DNA from 3 places in the Mesorhizobium sp. SEMIA396 genome. Region 1 is predicted to be linked to each of the others. Evidence: riboswitches for the same ligand, from Rfam matches in the RefSeq annotation. Region 1 holds a riboswitch; each other region holds the start of a gene.
The links. Region 1 has a riboswitch for cobalamin ahead of bluB (5,6-dimethylbenzimidazole synthase). Riboswitches for the same ligand answer to the same signal wherever they lie in the genome.
Positions count from the first base shown of each region.

Region 2: it holds a riboswitch for cobalamin, as region 1 does, so the genes downstream of both, NP503_RS07800 (ABC transporter ATP-binding protein) here and bluB (5,6-dimethylbenzimidazole synthase) in region 1, are expected to answer to the same signal.
Region 3: it holds a riboswitch for cobalamin, as region 1 does, so the genes downstream of both, NP503_RS22235 (CbtB domain-containing protein) here and bluB (5,6-dimethylbenzimidazole synthase) in region 1, are expected to answer to the same signal.

Region 1 covers NZ_JANIFC010000002.1:118,346-124,103, reverse strand. Annotated here, with positions in the region: gene NP503_RS05555 (pirin family protein) at 1-500, opposite strand, end outside; gene NP503_RS05550 (DUF2277 domain-containing protein) at 540-806, opposite strand; gene NP503_RS05545 (exodeoxyribonuclease VII small subunit) at 917-1,168, opposite strand; gene NP503_RS05540 (histone deacetylase family protein) at 1,172-2,098, opposite strand; cobalamin riboswitch at 2,220-2,400, shown strand; partial or broken gene bluB (5,6-dimethylbenzimidazole synthase) at 2,403-3,077, shown strand; partial or broken gene NP503_RS05530 (hypothetical protein) at 3,200-4,182, opposite strand; gene NP503_RS05525 (TetR/AcrR family transcriptional regulator) at 4,470-5,078, opposite strand; gene NP503_RS05520 (MFS transporter) at 5,200-5,758, shown strand, end outside.
Region 2 covers NZ_JANIFC010000002.1:585,080-590,837, forward strand. Annotated here, with positions in the region: gene NP503_RS07790 (DSD1 family PLP-dependent enzyme) at 1-334, shown strand, start outside; gene NP503_RS07795 (AraC family transcriptional regulator) at 339-1,172, opposite strand; cobalamin riboswitch at 1,428-1,635, shown strand; gene NP503_RS07800 (ABC transporter ATP-binding protein) at 1,797-2,585, shown strand; gene NP503_RS07805 (ABC transporter substrate-binding protein) at 2,635-3,582, shown strand; gene NP503_RS07810 (iron ABC transporter permease) at 3,718-4,704, shown strand; gene NP503_RS07815 (metal ABC transporter permease) at 4,729-5,577, opposite strand; gene NP503_RS07820 (metal ABC transporter permease) at 5,577-5,758, opposite strand, start outside.
Region 3 covers NZ_JANIFC010000009.1:241,734-247,491, forward strand. Annotated here, with positions in the region: gene cobD (threonine-phosphate decarboxylase CobD) at 1-4, opposite strand, end outside; gene cbiB (adenosylcobinamide-phosphate synthase CbiB) at 3-971, shown strand; gene cobO (cob(I)yrinic acid a,c-diamide adenosyltransferase) at 1,011-1,625, opposite strand; gene cobU (bifunctional adenosylcobinamide kinase/adenosylcobinamide-phosphate guanylyltransferase) at 1,627-2,142, opposite strand; gene NP503_RS22230 (CbtA family protein) at 2,135-2,926, opposite strand; gene NP503_RS22235 (CbtB domain-containing protein) at 2,942-3,121, opposite strand; cobalamin riboswitch at 3,157-3,354, opposite strand; gene NP503_RS22240 (MFS transporter) at 3,420-4,619, opposite strand; gene NP503_RS22245 (heparan-alpha-glucosaminide N-acetyltransferase) at 4,842-5,758, shown strand, end outside.

The DNA of each region.
Region 1 (5,758 bases):
CCTTCGGCATCGATCTCGGGAAGCCTGAGCGCTCCTGTGTTCTCGAAAACCGGTGCCACCTCTTCCTTGTCGTCCGGCAGCGCCAGCCATGTCTGCAGACCGGATACCGACATCGGCGCGCCACGCAGTTCCTCCGGCGTACGCTCCGAATGGACGATGCCGCGGCCAGCGGTCATCAAATTCACGTCGCCGGGCTGAATGACCATTTCGGTGCCGAGTGAATCGCGGTGCCGGATCTTGCCGTCGAACAGATAGGTGACCGTCGACAGGCCGATATGCGGATGCGGACGGACGTCGAGCGCCTGGCCGGCCCGCAGGATGGCAGGACCCATGCGGTCGAAGAAGATGAACGGCCCGACCAGCCGCCTTTTTGCCGTCGGCAGGGCACGGCGCACCTGAAAACCGCCGATGTCCTTGGCGTTCGGAATGACCATCAATTCGATCTGGTCGCTGGCAAAGGCGTCGCCTGCCTCAGGGTCTTTCCCGGGGAAGAAGCTCATGGACTCTCCTTGTCGGCCGTCGAAGGCCGCCTGGCCGCGTCAGGCAAAGCGGATCGCCGCCTTTGCCCGCAGCTTGGCCGCCACCTCTTCGCGATTACGCGGATGCTGATGGGTTTCCAGGGAATCGAGCAGTTCGCGCGCCGAGGCCGCGATGGCTTCGACGGCATGGTCGAAGGCGTGCTGGTTCTGCTTCGAGGGTCGCGTCGTTCCGCTCAGCTTGCGGACGAACTGAAGAGCCGCGTCGCGCACCTCGTCAGGGGTTGCCGGCGGATCAAAATTGAACAGGGTCTTGATGTTTCTGCACATCGCTTCCGTATCTCCTCTTGTCCTTGAGCTGTTTCAATCGGGACGAGTTATATCCTCGATCATGATCATGTCCAAAAACCGGTGAGGCGAGCCTATGTTCGGACCGGGCCTCAATCCGCGTCGAGCGGCTCCGTTCCGACCGGCTTGCCGTCGCGCGACAGCCTGATCTTCTCGACCTTGTCCTCGGCGGCCTTCAGCAGCCGGTCGCAATGCGCCTTCAGCGCCTCGCCACGTTCATAGATCTTGATCGACTGGTCGAGCGGCACGTCGCCACGCTCCAGATCATCGACGATCTTCTCCAGCGCATCGAGTGCCTGCTCGAAGCTCATCGCCTTGACGTCTTCGTTGGTCTCATCGGCCATCATTCATCCTTTCATCAGTCGCCCGACATGGGCGGCGACCGAAAATGCCAATCCCTGCAGATCGTAGCCGCCCTCGAGCAGGCTGACGAGCCGGTTGCCGCTGTGGCGTGCCGCGCGCTGCATCAGTTGGCCGGTCGCCCAATCGAAATCATCCTCGGTCAGATTGATCTCGGCCAGCGGATCGCGGTGGTGCGCGTCGAACCCCGCCGAAATGATAATCAGGTCGGGCGCGAAATTGTCGAGCGCGGGCAGGACGCGCGACAGGAAGGCATCGCGAAACACCTCGCTGCCAGTCTGCGGCGCCAGCGGCGCGTTGACGATGTTGCCGGCGCCCGTTTCGTTCTTCGCTCCGGTGCCGGGATAAAGCGGCATCTGGTGTGTCGAGCAATAGAGCACCGACGGATCGTCCCAGAAAATGTCCTGCGTGCCATTGCCGTGATGCACGTCCCAGTCGACGATGGCAACGCGTTCGACACCGTGTTTCTTCTGCGCATAACGCGCCGCGATCGCCGCCGTGTTGAACAGGCAGAAGCCCATGGCCGTGGTCTTTTCGGCATGATGGCCGGGCGGCCGGGCGGCGACGAAGACGTTGTCGGCGCGGCCCGAAAAGACGTCATCGACGGCGGCGTTGGCGGCGCCGATCGCGGTGATCGCCGCTTGCCAGCTCTTCGGACTGGCAGTGGTGTCGGCATCGATGCGGGCAATCCCCTCGTCGGGAATGGCGGCGCGCACGCGGGCGACGAAATCGGCGGGATGCGCGTAGAGGATGGTGGCCTCGTCGCCTTCCGGCGCCTGGATACGATCGAGCCCGGCAAAGGCTTCCTCATCGAGCACGCGCTCGATGGCACGCAAGCGGTCGGGCCGCTCGGGATGTCCGGGCGGCGTGAGATGCTCGAGGAAGATCGGATGGGTGTAGAGACGGGTGGTCATCGTCCTAATCTAGTGACCCGGATCGACAAAGGCCATGCACGGGCGGCCGATGACTGGGGAAAATCGCGACTGCGTCCATTCGCGTCGCTGCAAGCATTGGCGTCCTCAGCACTTCGGCGTAAGGTTTTTGGTACTGCCTGGTGCCCGCCGCAAGCGGGAGAATCGGGAACACGGTTGAATTCCGTGGCGTGCCCAACGCTGTGAGGGGGACCGCGCCGGTAAATGCCACTGTCGATGACGGGAAGGCACCGGACGCGGGTTGATCCCGAGCCAGAAGACCGGCCTGGCAGGCATCGTCATCCGCATGGTCAGGCGGATGATATCAATTGCAATCGCAAGGGGACAAGCGATGCCGGAACACCTGACCGCTGCTGTTGGCGACGGATTTGACCAGAGTGCGCGCGATGCGGTCTATCGCGCCATGTTCACACGGCGCGACGTGCGCAGCCATTTCCTGCCCACCGCGATCGATGACGACGTGCTGGCGCGGCTGCTGCTTGCTGCCCATCACGCGCCATCGGTCGGCTTCATGCAGCCATGGAATTTCATTGTCATTCGTGACATCGAGCGACGGGCGGAGGTGCGCGACCTGTTCCTGGCCGCGCGCGAGCAGGAACTGCCGGCGATCGACGAAGAGCGGCAGGAACTCTACCGCAAGCTCAAGCTGGAAGGCATCTGCGAAAGCGCGCTCAACATCTGCATCACCTGCGACCGGCAGCGCTCGAAGGGTTCGCCGCTGGGACGCTGGCACAATCCGGAGATGGATCTCTACAGCACCGTCTGCGCGGTGCAGAATTTCTGGCTGGCCGCGCGTGCCGAGGGCGTCGGTGTAGGCTGGGTCAGCATCATCGAAGCGCAGGCGCTAAAGCGGCTGTTGGCCATTCCGGACCACGTAACGCCGATCGCCTATCTCTGCGTCGGCCGTGTTTCCGAGTTCGCTCCCAAACCGGACCTTGAAACGCATGGCTGGGGACGGCGGCTGCCGCTGCCGGAGCTGATCATGAGCGAGACCTTTTCCGGGCAAGGCGAGACACAGCTCAAATCCACCGTGGCGCGCCTCAACACCGTTTCTGCCTCACCAGACATCACCCGCCCGGCCGATCAGGGTGTGGCGCCGGCCGTAGCCCAGCGCGAACCGCCGAAGGAGGCGAGCGCCTTGTCCTTGAGCTCCCTGAACTTCGACGACGCCTCGGCCAGCCGGGCGTCCCAGGCCGGATCCGGCACCTGGCCCGCGATGGTCTTGAAATAGACCTGCATCAGGCAGGCGATGGCGAAGGGTTCAATGAATGCCGCCTTGAATGCCCAGGCGAAGACGATGGCGAGCACAAAAGCCCAGCCGGCGAGCTGGCCAGGCATCAGGAACAGAATCGCGCCGGCAGGCGCCAGCATCATCAGAAAGATGATGAACGACACGCCCCACATGATGACCGCCAGCCAGACGGCGTTCTTGACCATGACCTTGCCGTTCTGGGCATAGAGCACGACGCCCTGGCGCGCCGTCTCGAAGGGCGAGGCTGAATTGATGCGGATGTTGTAGCCGAGGATGATCTCGTCGACATAGGTCAGCGACAGGCGGATCACCGTGTTGATGAAGGAGACCAGGCCGCTCAGGCCCGGTATCGGCAGGAAGGCGGCGATGCCGCCGAGCAGGCCGGTGATGGCGCGGATGGCGCCCTTGACGAGTTGGTCGACGACGAAAAGGATGTTGGCCTCGGCGAAACGCTGGGTCACGATATCCCTGGCATAGGCGATCTGGTCCTGACGCCGGGAATGTCGCGGCCGTCGATCAGATGAACCATGACGGCGATGTGGCCGGCCTTGACGACATAGAGGATGTATTCGCGGATCCAATACACAGCGATCGAGACGAGGCCAAACCCGACCACGCCGCCCCACAGGGCAAAGGACATGGGCCCGTCGGGATCAGTGGAGATATGGCCGACGCCATAGCCGACCGAGGCGCCGGTGCCCGTCGCCATAATGTAGGCCAGCGTGATGCCGAAATAGACGATCATGCGAAAGACGATGAACGGCCAGGTCCGCATCATGATGGACACCGACCGGCCGATCTCAAAATCCCACATGTGCCCCGAATCTCCGCCTCAGAGATGGTGGAAGAGGATGGACTCAACCCGGCGATTGTCAATTGCCGGCCCTGACGCCAAAGGGCAACGAATTCGGGCTAACGGGTTTCTTCGGAGCCTTCGCCGGCGCGTAGGCTGACGGAGCATCAAACGAAAAACCCGCCTGTGCGGCGGGTCACTGGCGCAAATCAGCACCATGGACGAATATGTACCTTAGCTGAGGTCACCGAGTCAAGAAAAAATTCCTATCGGGAACAGCTGCCGGCACGAAAGCTCCGGTGGGAACTTCAATTCGACTGCGGGTCCGGCTTCTTGAGCAGGCCTTCGAGCAGTTGCTTGAACGCCGTCACCACCTTCTTCGACGTCGCTTCGGGGTCGCTCGAATTGGCGATCCGTTGCGCTGCCTGGCTGCTCGCTCCGTTGATCAGTCGCGAGGCCGTCTCGGGGTCGAGGCTGGAGACAACGACCCCCTCCTCCTGCAGCGCGGTCAGATGGTCGGTCATTGAAGCGATGCACGCACTGCAATTCGGCCATTGCGCTGGATCCCCCAGCACGGCCGGGCCATCCCGGAACATGATGCGCTGGATTTCCGGCTCCAGCGCCATCTCGATATAGGTCGAGCACTCGTCGACGAAATGCTGCCAACGGGTCGGCGCTCTCGACGCGACCTCATTGATGCGCGCCGCCATCTCGCCGTCAATCTGGGCTATGACCGCCTGCAGCAGCCCCTTTTTGTCGCCGAAATGATGATAGAGCGCGCCGCGCGTCAGCCCGGCCGAAGCGGTGAAATCATCCATCGAGGCTTCCGCATAGCCTGTTGTGCCGAAGGCATGACGGGCCGCCGCGATCAGCTTGGCGCGCGTCTCGGCGATCATCTCCTTGCGGGGTCTGTGCATGGCTTCTGGCCCTATTCACATACGCAACGTATGCCAATTGACATACGCGACGTATGGTCTATTTAATGATCATACGCTCCGTATGTAATTGTCCAATCGTCCTTTGTCGAGGAACCAACCGATGCAAAATCCCTACGCGGAAATCTTTCGTGCCCCGGGAGCCAAGGGCTTTGCGGCCGCCGGCTTCATGGCGCGCCTGCCGATCGCCATGGCGCCCATCGGCATCGTGGCGATGCTGTCGCAGACGCGTGGCGAATACTGGCTGGCCGGAGCCGTCTCGGCGACATACGCGCTGGCCAACGCCTTCGTCGCGCCGCAGATATCGAGACTGGTGGACCGCCTGGGCCAGACACGAATCGTGGTGCCCACCACCATCATCGCGGTGCTGGCTTTCGCGGTCCTGATAGCGGCGGCCAACCAGGACTGGCCGGTTTGGACTCTGTTCGTATCGGCACTGCTGGCCGCCGCCATGCCAAGCATACCGGCGATGGTGCGCGCGCGCTGGACGGAGATTTTCCGGGGGCGGCCGCAGATGAACACCGCATTCGCCTTCGAGTCCGTGGCCGATGAACTGGTCTATATCGCCGGGGCATCGCTATCGGTCGGCCTGAGTGCCGCCCTGTTCCCGGAAGCCGGCGTTCTGGTGAGCACATTATTTCTCGCATTCGGATCAGCGGCCT
Region 2 (5,758 bases), 470 kb from region 1:
CCTGAAAATGGTCGAGCCGATGCTGCCCGGCCCGCCGGCCGTCACCCGCCTGCTGCAGGCGCTCGGCCGGTTCCCGCGCAAGGGTTGCTACCTCTATGGCGGCAAGTGGATGGCCGAGCCGGTCTTCCCAGAAGGCATGAAGGCGAACGGGCTGCTCGGCCTGTCCTCCAACCAGCAATTCATGGGCTTGCCCGCCGACGCGACCGCAAAGCCCGGCGACTACGCGTTTCTAAGGCCGACGCAGAGCGAAGCCGTGCTGCAGCAGTTCGGGTCGATCGCGGTGTTTTCCGGCGGCCGGATCGCCGATCGCTGGCCGGCGTTGCCGATGGCCTGACCGACTACGCCTTCACCGGTATCCAGATCTCCAGCCCGCCCTTGCCGCTGCGCGGGTCGAATTCGGGGCCGTAGCGTTCGAATTCCGGCGCGTCCGCGATCTCATGCCCGGAGGCCGGCAGCCATTTGTTCCAGATCGTGTTGACCGTCCGGCGGATGGTCGAGATGTGTTCGCGGTGGGCAAAGACCGCATATTTCTGCGCCGGCACCCGCACCCGGTAGAAGTCCCTGGGCAGGTCGGAGAAGTCAGACACTTCGACGCCGCCGATGTAGTCGAAATTGCCGGCATCGTCGCCGTTGACGCAGACGCCATAGGCGACGTCGCCGGTCTCGCCCGGAATGTTGCCGATATAGGGGCCGAAGCGCTGCCACTGCATCGGGATGGCGGCGCTGGTTTCGCAGCTGCAGCGTTCGCCGAGGCCGGCGATCAGGAACGGCCGGCTGGTCTCGAAACGCGGCGGTTCGAGATTGGTGAGGAGGGACTGGTCCATCAGGATCGGCTCCACGAGGTCGAGCTTGTCGAGTGTGCCCTGCGCGCGCACCAGTTCCGGCGTGGTGCCGAACTGATCGCGGAAGGCACGGGTGAACGCCTCATGCGAGTTGTAGCCGGCGTCGAGCGCGACGGCGAGGATGTCGGGCGCCCCGCCCGCCAGCTTGCGCGCCGCCTCGGTCAGCCGGCGTGAGCGCATGTAGCCCATCACCGACCGGCCGGTGGCGGCGCCGAAGGCGCGCGTCACATGAAAACGCGACACGCCGCTGTTTTGCGCGACATCATCAAGCGAGATCGCCTCCGGCAGATGGCTTTCGACGAACCACAGCGCTTTCTCGGTCGGGTCCATTTTCTCCTCGCATTGGCCAGATCATCCTGCCGTTTCCTGGCGCAGCCAGTTTGATCGAAATTGCGCATCCCGTGCAATCTGCGCCGATGCCGGTCGCCATCCGGCCAACCGCCCCATGAGCTTTCGCTTGACAGCGACCGGCGTCATCTCTTAGGTATGTTATATTATTACATAAAGAGAGCATGCGATGCCTGTTTCCCTTAGCTGGCCCACCACTCCGTCCGAGAAATCCATTGCGAAGCGATCGGCGCAAATCTACGCTGAAGCGGTGATGGTCCCCGAGTCGAAAGGCGAGGGGTGAAAAGGGAACACGGTGAGGCCTGCTCAGGTCGAGACCGTGGCTGCCCCCGCAACTGTAAGCGGCGAGCAAAATCCGTGAATGCCACTGGCCGGCAAGGCTGGGAAGGCTGGATGGCGCAACGACCCGTGAGCCAGGAGACCTGCCATCACTGAGTTGACCGGACGGGGTGTGCCGGGAGGAAACGCGAATCCCGGTCTTGTCGGCCGGTTCGCCAGCTTCCTTCCGTCGCCAGTTTTGGAAAGTGACGGAAAGTTGGACGGCTCCATCCATCGCATCGTCGTATATACGCTTTGCCGTCCCGGCAAGCCGGCGGGCAGCAGCCGATGACCGTAGCGCTTCTCGAAGCCCGTGACCTCTGCGTCACGGCGAATGGGCGGGATCTGGTTCAGGCGGTCAGCTTCTCGGTGGCCGCCGGCGATCGCCTTGCCATCATCGGTCCCAACGGCGCCGGCAAGACGACGCTGCTGCGCATGCTGTCGGGCATGCTGCGTCCGAGCTCCGGCGAGGTGAAGCTCGGCGGGCGCCGCCTGGACAGGATTTCAGCCGCCGAACGGGCGCTGCACATTGCCGTGGTCGGCCAGACCGACCAGCCCGATCCGCGGCTGGCGGTGATCGACTATGTCGAGCTTGGCCGGGTTCCGCACGCCGGGCTGCGGCGCAGGAGCGAGGAGCGCGAGATCGTCGTCGATGCACTGCGCCGGACCGGCCTGCTGCCGCTATTTGGCCGCACCATCGGCTCGCTGTCGGGCGGCGAGCGCCAGCGCGCCCAACTTGCGCGCGCCATCGCCCAGCAGCCAAAAATCCTGTTCCTCGACGAGCCGACCAACCATCTCGACCCGCGTGCCCGCGGCGAACTGCTCGACCTCGTGGCAGGCTTCGAGATGACGGTGATCGCGGTGCTGCACGATCTGGCGCTGGTGGCACCGTTCGCCACCAGGGTGGCGGTGATGAACCATGCCCGTCTGCAAGCGCTCGCCGCACCGCGCGAAGCCCTGACCCAAAAGCTGATCCGCGAGATTTTCGGCATCGATGTGCTGCGTCTGCGCCATCCGACCGAAGACCGCGAACTGACGGTGTTCGATGTGCCGAACCGTGCCGCGCCGCCGACGTGATTGAAGCCATCTCGTAGTCGACCCAATCCCATCCACAAGGAGCAAACCCGTGAAACGCCTGGCCTTTTCGCTTGTCTTCTCGCTGCTGGCCTCGACAGCCCTGGCCTTCCCGGTCACGGTCGACAGCTGCGGCAAGCCGCTGACCTTCGATGCGCCGCCGAAGCGCGCCGTCATCCAGGATCTCAACATGGCCGAGATGGCTTTCGCGCTGAAACTGCAGCCGTCGATCGTCGGCCTGACCGGCATCACCGGATGGTACAAGGTGGGTCCCGAATTCAAGGCCGAGCAGGGTTCGATCCCGGAACTGGCGCCGAAATATCCGACGCTCGAAAACCTCGTCGCGGTCGAGCCGGATTTCTTCTTCGCCGGCTGGTATTACGGCATGAAGCCGGGCGGCGAGGTGACACCCGATACGCTTGCTCCGCACGGCATCAAGACGCTGGTGCTGACGGAAAGCTGCGTCCATCTCGACAAGAGCCGCCCAGCCGCCTCGATGGACCTGCTCTATGGCGACGTCGAAAAGCTGGGCAAGATTTTCGGCAAGGAGGCCGAGGCGGAGAAGCTTGTCTCCGGCTGGAAGAAGCAGCTCGCCGACATCACCGCCAAGGTCGGCAACGGCAAGGGTACGCGAGTGTTTCTCTATGATTCCGGCGAGGACAAACCGTTCACAGCAGGCAAGTTCGCCATCCCCAGCGCCATGATATCAGCCGCCGGCGGCGACAACATCATGGGCGACATGGAGACCAGCTGGGGCAACACGGACTGGGAAACGGTGGCGTCGCGCAATCCGCAATTCCTCATCCTGCTCGATTACCAGGACGGCGGCGGCTACAGGAAACTGCTTGATTTCCTGAAGTCCCACCCGGCGATGAAAGAAACGGACGCGGTCAAGAACGAGCGCTTCGTCGCCCTGCGCTATGCCGAACTGACACCCGGACCCGCCAATATCGAAGCGATCGACAAAATCGCCAAGGCCATGCATCCGGAAGCGTTTTGATGCCTGTCGCCCAAAAGTGCGCAGCGGTTTTGGGGCAACGACATGCATGAGCAAAAGATCCTGGAAGTGCGTCGCACGCGTCCTGACAGACACGACGCATTTCCAGGTTTGCGCCATCCGGCATTCGCACTGGCCATGCTGGTGGGAGCGGCGGCGATCGCCGCTCTCGCTCTGCTGTCGATCGCCTATGGCTCGACGTTGATTCCGTTGGCCGACGTCGTTGCCTCGCTTGGCCGTGCGATTGGCTTCAGCGGGCACGACGTGTCCGGGCCGGTAGGCAAGATCGTCGTCGACCTGCGGCTGCCGCGCACGATCCTGGCCATCTGCGTCGGGGCCGGTCTCGGCGTCGTCGGTGCGCTGCTGCAGACGGTGACCCGCAACGACCTTGCCGACCCGTTCCTGTTCGGCCTGTCGTCGGGCGCCGCCGCGGGTGCGGTTTCCGTCATCACCGTCTTCGGAGACAGTTTCGGCATCTGGACATTGCCGGTCGCGGCCTTCACCGGCGGCATATTGGCTGCCGGTGTCGTCCTGCTGCTGGTTGCGCGGGTGAGGGGGCAAGGCCCGGAGCGGCTGATCCTTGCCGGCCTTGCCGTGTCCTTCATGTTCACCGCCTTGACCAATTATCTTGTCTTTGCCGGCGACCAGCGCGCCGCGCACTCCGTGCTGTTCTGGACCATGGGTGGGCTCGGCCTGGCGCGCTGGGACAATATCTGGCTCGGCGCCTTGGGTGCGGGCACTATCCTGGCTTACGCGCTGTGGAACCACCGCCGGCTCGATGCTTTCCTGGCCGGCGAAAACGCCGCCGAAAGCCTGGGCGTGCCGGTGGCGCGGATGCGAAGGATGACCTTTCTCGTCGCCGCCTTCTCGACGGCGATCCTGGTCTCGGTCGCCGGCGTCATCGGCTTCGTCGGGCTGATGATCCCGCATCTGTCGCGGCCGCTGGCGGGCCCCTTGCACCTGCGCCTGGTTGCCAGCTGCGCCGTGTTCGGCGCGGTGCTGTTGCTGGCCAGCGACCTTCTGGCCCGAACGCTGCTGCCGCCGCAGGAACTGCCGATCGGCATCATCACCAGCTCGGTCGGCGCGTTCTTCGTCGTCACCATGCTGATCCGCAACCGGCTTTAAGCGTGGCCTCGGTCAGGGTCGCGATTACTCTCCCGAAATGCCCAGTTGCACCTGTTGCTTTGGGCGCTTCGACTGGAACAGGGCAAGCAAAAAAACGCCGGCCTGAACCACGACGATGGTCGGACCCGTGGCTGCGTCGATGTGATAGCTGAGGATCGTTCCCACGACGCTCGACCCGATGGCGGCCGCGGCAGCAATGGCGAGCATCCGCTCAAAGCTCTTCGTCAAAAGAAAACCGATCGCTCCCGGCGCGATCAGCATGGCGATGACAAGGATGATCCCGACAGCCTTCAGCGAGGCCACGATGGTCAACGCGAGCAGCGTCAAGAGCCCGAAATGCAGCAGATTGACGGGCAGGCCGATCGCGCGCGCATGGGCCGGATCGAAACAATAGAGCAGCAGATCCTTGCGTTTTGCCAGAACGATGAGGATCGCCGGCACGACGATGATCGCCGCCTCGATCACGTCGCGCCACTGGACGCCGAGCATGTTGCCGAACAGGATATGATTGAGATGCTGGTCGGTCTCGACCTTGACGAACAGAACCAGGCCAAACGCGAACATGCCTGAGAAGACGATGCCCATGACTGCGTCCTCCTTGATCCGGCTGTGCTGCTTGAGGTAGCCCGTCGCCAAAGCGCAGCCAAGCCCTGCCACGAATGCGCCGAAGGCAAGCGGGATCCCGGCGATATAGGCGAGCACAATACCCGGAAGCACGGCATGCGAAACGGCGTCGCCCATCAGCGACCAGCCCTTCAGGACGAGATAGCAGGACAACACCGCGCAGATGGCGCCGACCAGAATGGCGACGGTGAGACCGCGACGCATGAACTCATGGCTGAGCGGTTCGGCGATCCAGGACCAGATTGTCATCATGACGCGACCTGGGATGCGGCACGTGCCGCCCGGCGCGCGGCGAGACGGCCATGTTTGGGTGCGAAGACGAAGGCAGTCAGAAAGACCACGGTCTGCAGCACCACGATCAGTCCGCCAGTCGCGCCATCGAGAAAGAAGCTGAGATAGGCGCCGACCGCGCTCGTCGCCGCGCCGATCG
Region 3 (5,758 bases), on a different contig from region 1:
TCATGTCAGTCCTGATCGCTTTCCTGTCATTGGCCGTCGAATTCGCCCTCGGTTACCCCGATTGGCTGTTTCGCGCCATCGGCCATCCGGTGACGTGGTTCGGCAGGCTGATATCCTTTCTCGACCGCAGGCTCAACCGCGCCACTGATCCCGACGCGCTGCGTCGCAAGCGTGGTGTCCAGGCGCTGCTGGTCATCGTGCTGGTGCCGGCGATAATTGGCCTGGGCGTGCAGATCCTGTTCTGGTTCGTTCCCATGGGCCTGGTCATCACTGCCCTTCTGGCAACGTCGCTTCTGTCGCAGAAGAGCCTCTATGAGCATGTCGAGGCTGTGGCGGACGCGCTCGACACCGGTGGCCTCGCTCTGGCCCGCCTTGCCGTTTCGCGAATCGTCGGCCGCGACCCTGAAACGCTCGACAGGGCCGGCGTCTGCCGCGCCGCGATCGAGAGCCTGGCTGAGAATTTCTCCGACGGCATCGTCGCCCCCGCCTTCTGGACCGGCGTCGGCGGCCTGGCCGGCGGCGCCGCCTACAAGGCCGCCAACACCGCCGATTCGATGATCGGCCACCGCACCCCGCGCCACGAGGCCTTCGGCTGGGCGGCGGCGCGCTTCGACGACTGGATCAATCTGCCGGCGTCGCGGCTGACGGCGCTGCTGATCGTGCTGGCGGCGTTCTTCGTCAAAGGCGCTGATGCGAAAAATGCCTGGCATGCGGTGTGGCGCGACGCGAAAAAACACCGCTCACCCAATGCCGGCTGGCCGGAAGCGGCGATGGCCGGTGCGCTCGGCCTGGCGCTCGCCGGGCCGCGCAGCTACGGCGGCGTGCTCGTGGACGACGTCTTCATGGGCGAAGGTGGGCGGCGCGAGGCCGACAGCGTCGACATAAGGCGAGCGCTGAAACTCTATCGCGTCGCCGACTATCTGCTGATCGCGCTGTTTGGGTTGGTCGCGGTCATGGTCATCGTGGCGTGATCTACTTCACCCTCCCCTTGTGGGGAGGGTAAGAAACGCTCAGAACTCGATCCCCTGCTGCGCTTTCACGCCTGCGGAAAAATGGTGCTTGGTCACGCCCATTTCGGTGACGAGGTCGGCGGCCTCAACCAGCGCCGGCTTGGCGTTGCGGCCGGTGACCACGACATGCAGGCCCTCACGCCGCGCCTTCAACGCCGCAACCACTTTGTCGAGATCGAGATAGTCGTAGCGCAGCGCAATGTTCAGTTCGTCGAGCACCAGCAGGCTGATCGACGGATCGGCCATCAGTTCGAGCACCTTGGCCCAGGCGGCTTCGGCGGCGGCGATGTCGCGCTTCAGGTCCTGCGTTTCCCAGGTGAACCCCTCGCCCATCGCGTGCCAGACGACGCGGTCGCCGAAGGCGGCGAAGGCGTCCTTCTCGCCGGTGTGCCACTTGCCCTTGATGAACTGGACAACGCCGACGCGCTTGCCGTAGCCGAGCATCCGCAGCGCCAGGCCGAAGGCAGCCGTGGTCTTGCCCTTGCCGGGACCGGTGTTGACGATCAGCAATCCCTTCTCGACCGTCTTGCTCGCCACCTCGGCATCCTGCACAGCCTTGCGCTTGGCCATCTTGGCGCGATGGCGCTCTTCGTCCTTATCGTCGATGTCGGTCATGTCATTTCACCTTGAGCGGCAGCCCCGCCACCATCAGCAGCACCGTATCGGCGACGGCGGCGACCTGCTGGTTGAGCCGGCCGGCGGCATCGCGAAACCGGCGCGCCAGTGCATTGTCCGGCACGATGCCTTGTCCGACCTCATTGGACACCACGAACCAGGGCCCGCGCGGCCGCGACAGCACCTCCGTCAATCGCCGGCATTCCAGCTCGAAATCGTGTTCGGCCAGCATGTGGTTGGTCAGCCACAGCGTCAGGCAGTCGACAAGCACCGGCCGATCCTCCGGCAAGGCGGCAAGCGTACCGGCGAGATCGAGCAGTGCGTCGATGGTCGTCCAGCCTTCGCCGCGCCGCGATCGGTGCAACGCGATGCGTTCATGCATCTCGTCATCATAGGCTTGCGCCGTGGCGATATAGGTCCAGGGCGGCGGCAAGGCGGTCGCCAAAATTTCGGCGTGCGCGCTCTTGCCGGAGCGCGCACCGCCGATGAGGAAGGTCAGTGTCTTGCGATCAGGCAAAGCTGTCGCGCAGGCTGGTCGCGGTGCCGGTGAAGCGGCCACGCACCACACCGACGACCGCGCCGAGCACCAGCCAGAACACCAGATTGGTCACGGTCACCGCCACCACGAACTGGTGATGCAGCCCTTCCGGAATCGCCGTTTCGTAACTGTCGGGCTGCGGTGCACCGACAACATGCGGCACGACGATCAAAAGGACGGCAAGGATCGCCAGCGGCAGCGACTTGCGAAACGCGATCAGGCCGAGACCGGCAGCGGTTGCCGCCACCGTCGCCCACCACCAGATCTGGCGCTGGGTGAGATCGGCGGCCGGCATGGCCGGCAGTTCCGGCGGCAGGCCGAGGCCAGGCGCCAGCGTGAACACGGCGAAGCCGGCCAGGCCCCAGAACACGCCCTGGCGCCAGCCACCGATGCCGCCGGCGAATTCGGAGACCGCGACCAGGATCAAGGCGAAGCCGATGCCGGTGACGATGTTGGCAAGCACGCTGAAGGCGAAACGCTCGAAACCATCTGCCGGCGCCCAGCCTTCGTCTGCCGGAGCGGCTTCCGCCGCCGGGGCAGCAGAGCTCATGGCATCTCCCGCCGGTGCAGTTGTGCTCATGGCATTGCTATCCGTTGCGGCCGGAGCGGCATGGTCATGGTGATGCCCGCCGCCCGCCTGTTCGTAGACTTCCGCCTTCAGGATCAGCGGCACGGTGGCATAGGCTTGCAGGCAGGCGAGGACGACGCCGGCCACGAGCCCTGCGATCGCCGCGATGAACACGACGTTGCGAAACAGGTTCATGATGTCAGCCCCTCGTCAGTGGCAGGGAAACGCCATCGAATGGCGATAGTCGTGAGCCGCATTGTGGACCGCATCGATATGCGAGAAGCCGACAAAGCCCATCACGAAAACGCCGAGCAGCGCGGCAAGAGCGAGCTGCATGAAGCGCGACTGCGAGGAGACGGAGGTGCCGAGGGAGACGGAAGCGGTAGTCATGTCTTGTCCTTTCGCCCTCCACCCGAGGGCATCGAAGTCAGTTTCCTGTCGCCGGCAGGTCTCCTGGCTCACGGATCAGCGTCCTTCCCCACCTTCCCGAAGAAAAAATCCTCAGTGGTTTATGGAGAGGACTACCGCACACAGTTGCGGGGGCAGCCACGGCATTGGGCGAAATTCGCCCTCACCGCATTCCCTCTTGGCTCCAAAATGGAACCGGCGACACCGGTGACTATAGGCAGAATCCTCGCTTCCGGCAAACCAAATTCCGCCGGTGACCATTGCGAATGCGCCATGAAGGTCAAAGTGATTTTGGCAGATAGCGCCACGTCACAAAGCCGCAGACCGCCGCCAGCAGACCGAGCGTGACGAACACCGAGCCCAGGCCGAAGAAGGCCAGCGCCACTGAATAGACCAGCGGCGGCGTCAACTCGGAAAAGTCGAGATAGGTGCGGTAGACCGCTGCCATCTGAGATCTTTCATAGGAGCGCACCGAGCGCATGAAGGCGGTCGAGCCGAGGGCGTCGAGCGCAATGGTGAAGAAGGCACCGCAGAGCAGGAAGGCGCCGGTAAGCAGCGGCACGGTTTCGCCGACGAAGCCCGCCGCCAAAAGCGCGGCCGACATGGCGAAATAGGCGAATGTCATGGTCCCGCGGCCACCAAAGCGCTTTCCTGCCTTGCCCCAGAAAATCGCCATGAACAACAGCGCGTTGCCGGCCGAAACCAGCAGGCCGCCGGCCAGCTTGCCCTCACCTGTGATGACCATGAACAGCGGCCCATAGACGAAGAACGTCGTCCAGAAGCAGGAGCGCCCAAAGGCGATCAGCCAAGCCAGCCTGAGCCTGGGCTGCGCCACGAAGCGGCCGATATTGGCGAGCGGATTGACGGGGCGCGTCTTGCCCGGACGGATAGACTGGTTGTCGCCGAGGCGGTAGGTCCAGAACAGCGCCAGCAGGCCAAACGCGAACACCGCGACCGTACCATGCGCGGCATAGATGCCGAAGCGCGTGTAGAGGAAGATGCCGAGCGTCGGCCCACCGGTCCAGGCCAGCATCGACCACGCCATGCGCAGCGATTCGGCCTGCATGAAGTCGGTCTTGCGGATGTGGTCCATGATGTAGAGGTTGAGCGTGATCGACAGCGCGCTGGCGCCCATCACCCGGCACAGCATGCCGGCCAGTTGCCCGGCAAGCGTGTCGGTGACGAAGAACAGCGAGCCGACGGCCAGCAGGCAGGCGCCTGCCGTGTAGACCCAGCGCCGGGCAAAACGGCGGATCAGCATCGGCATGAACAATGTCACCGACAGCCCGAGCATCGCCACGACTGTGTAGAGCATCGACACGATCTGCTCGTTGTGCAGGATCTCGTAGGCCTGGATCGGGATGACGCTCGACACCGTGGCGCGGGCGAAGGATTCGACCGCATAGAGCGACGCGAAGGTGCGCGCGTCCGCGGCCTTGAGAGCCGGCAGCCAGATTGGATGGCGCACATGGGTGGACATTGCTTTCCCCGAAGCAGATTCACCGGGTCAAATCTGACGTGGCGATCCCAGCGCCAATAAGAGGAAACCGACGCGCATCCGGCAAAAGCGAAGCCGGCCAAAGGCTTCCCTGCACTGGCCCAATGCCGCGGCTGATCCGGGTTGTCGGCAGAGTTGCCGGTCTTCTTTTGTGCCGGGCAACCGTGATAGTCCTCCAGCGGGGCTGAATCAGAATGCGAGACCATGAGCATCCAAACGCCGACCGCACCCGTTCCGGATCGACCAAAGCGCATCGTCGCTATCGACATCGTGCGCGGCATCGCGCTGATCGCCATGGCGAGCTACCATTTCACCTGGGATCTGGAGTTCTTCGGCTACACCGATCCCGGCCTGACCGCCTTCGGCTGGTGGAAGATCTACGCGCGTTGCATCGCTTCGACCTTCCTGTTCCTGGTCGGCGTCAGTCTGTACCTCGCCCATGGCCGACAAATCCGCTGGAACGGCTTCTGGAAGCGGTTCGCCATGGTCGCGGGAGCCGCGATCGCGATATCGGTCGTCACCCGTATCGCCACGCCGGATGGATTCATCTTCTTCGGCATCTTGCACGAGATCGCGCTGGCCAGCCTGCTCGGCCTCGCCTTTCTGCGGCTGCCGGCACTGCTGACGCTTGTCGTCGCCGCGCTCGTCATCGCGGCGCCTGTCTATCTGCGCCTCGAGGCGTTCGATCACCCATGGCTGTGGTGGGTCGGCCTGTCGGCGAACAATCCACGCTCCAACGACTACGTTCCGCTGTTTCCATGGTTCGGCGCCGTGCTTGCGGGCATCGCGGTGACGAAACTTGCCGCCGGTTCAGGCGTACTTGCCCGGCTTGCCGAATTGGCGCCCGGTCGCTGGGCCAACCCGCTGGTCTTTATCGGCCGGCACAGCCTGGCGTTCTACCTGATCCACCAGCCATTGCTGATCGGCTGCATGTGGCTGTTCTCGCAGATCATGCCGGCACAGGTCGAAACCCCGCAGGTGAATTTCCTCAAAACCTGCCAGCTGTCCTGCGAGCAGTCGCGCGACACCGAGTTCTGTACGAGCTACTGTGTCTGCATGCTCGATACGCTCGAGGGCGAGGCAACGCTTGATCGGCTCTACAACAACGACCAGACTGCGGA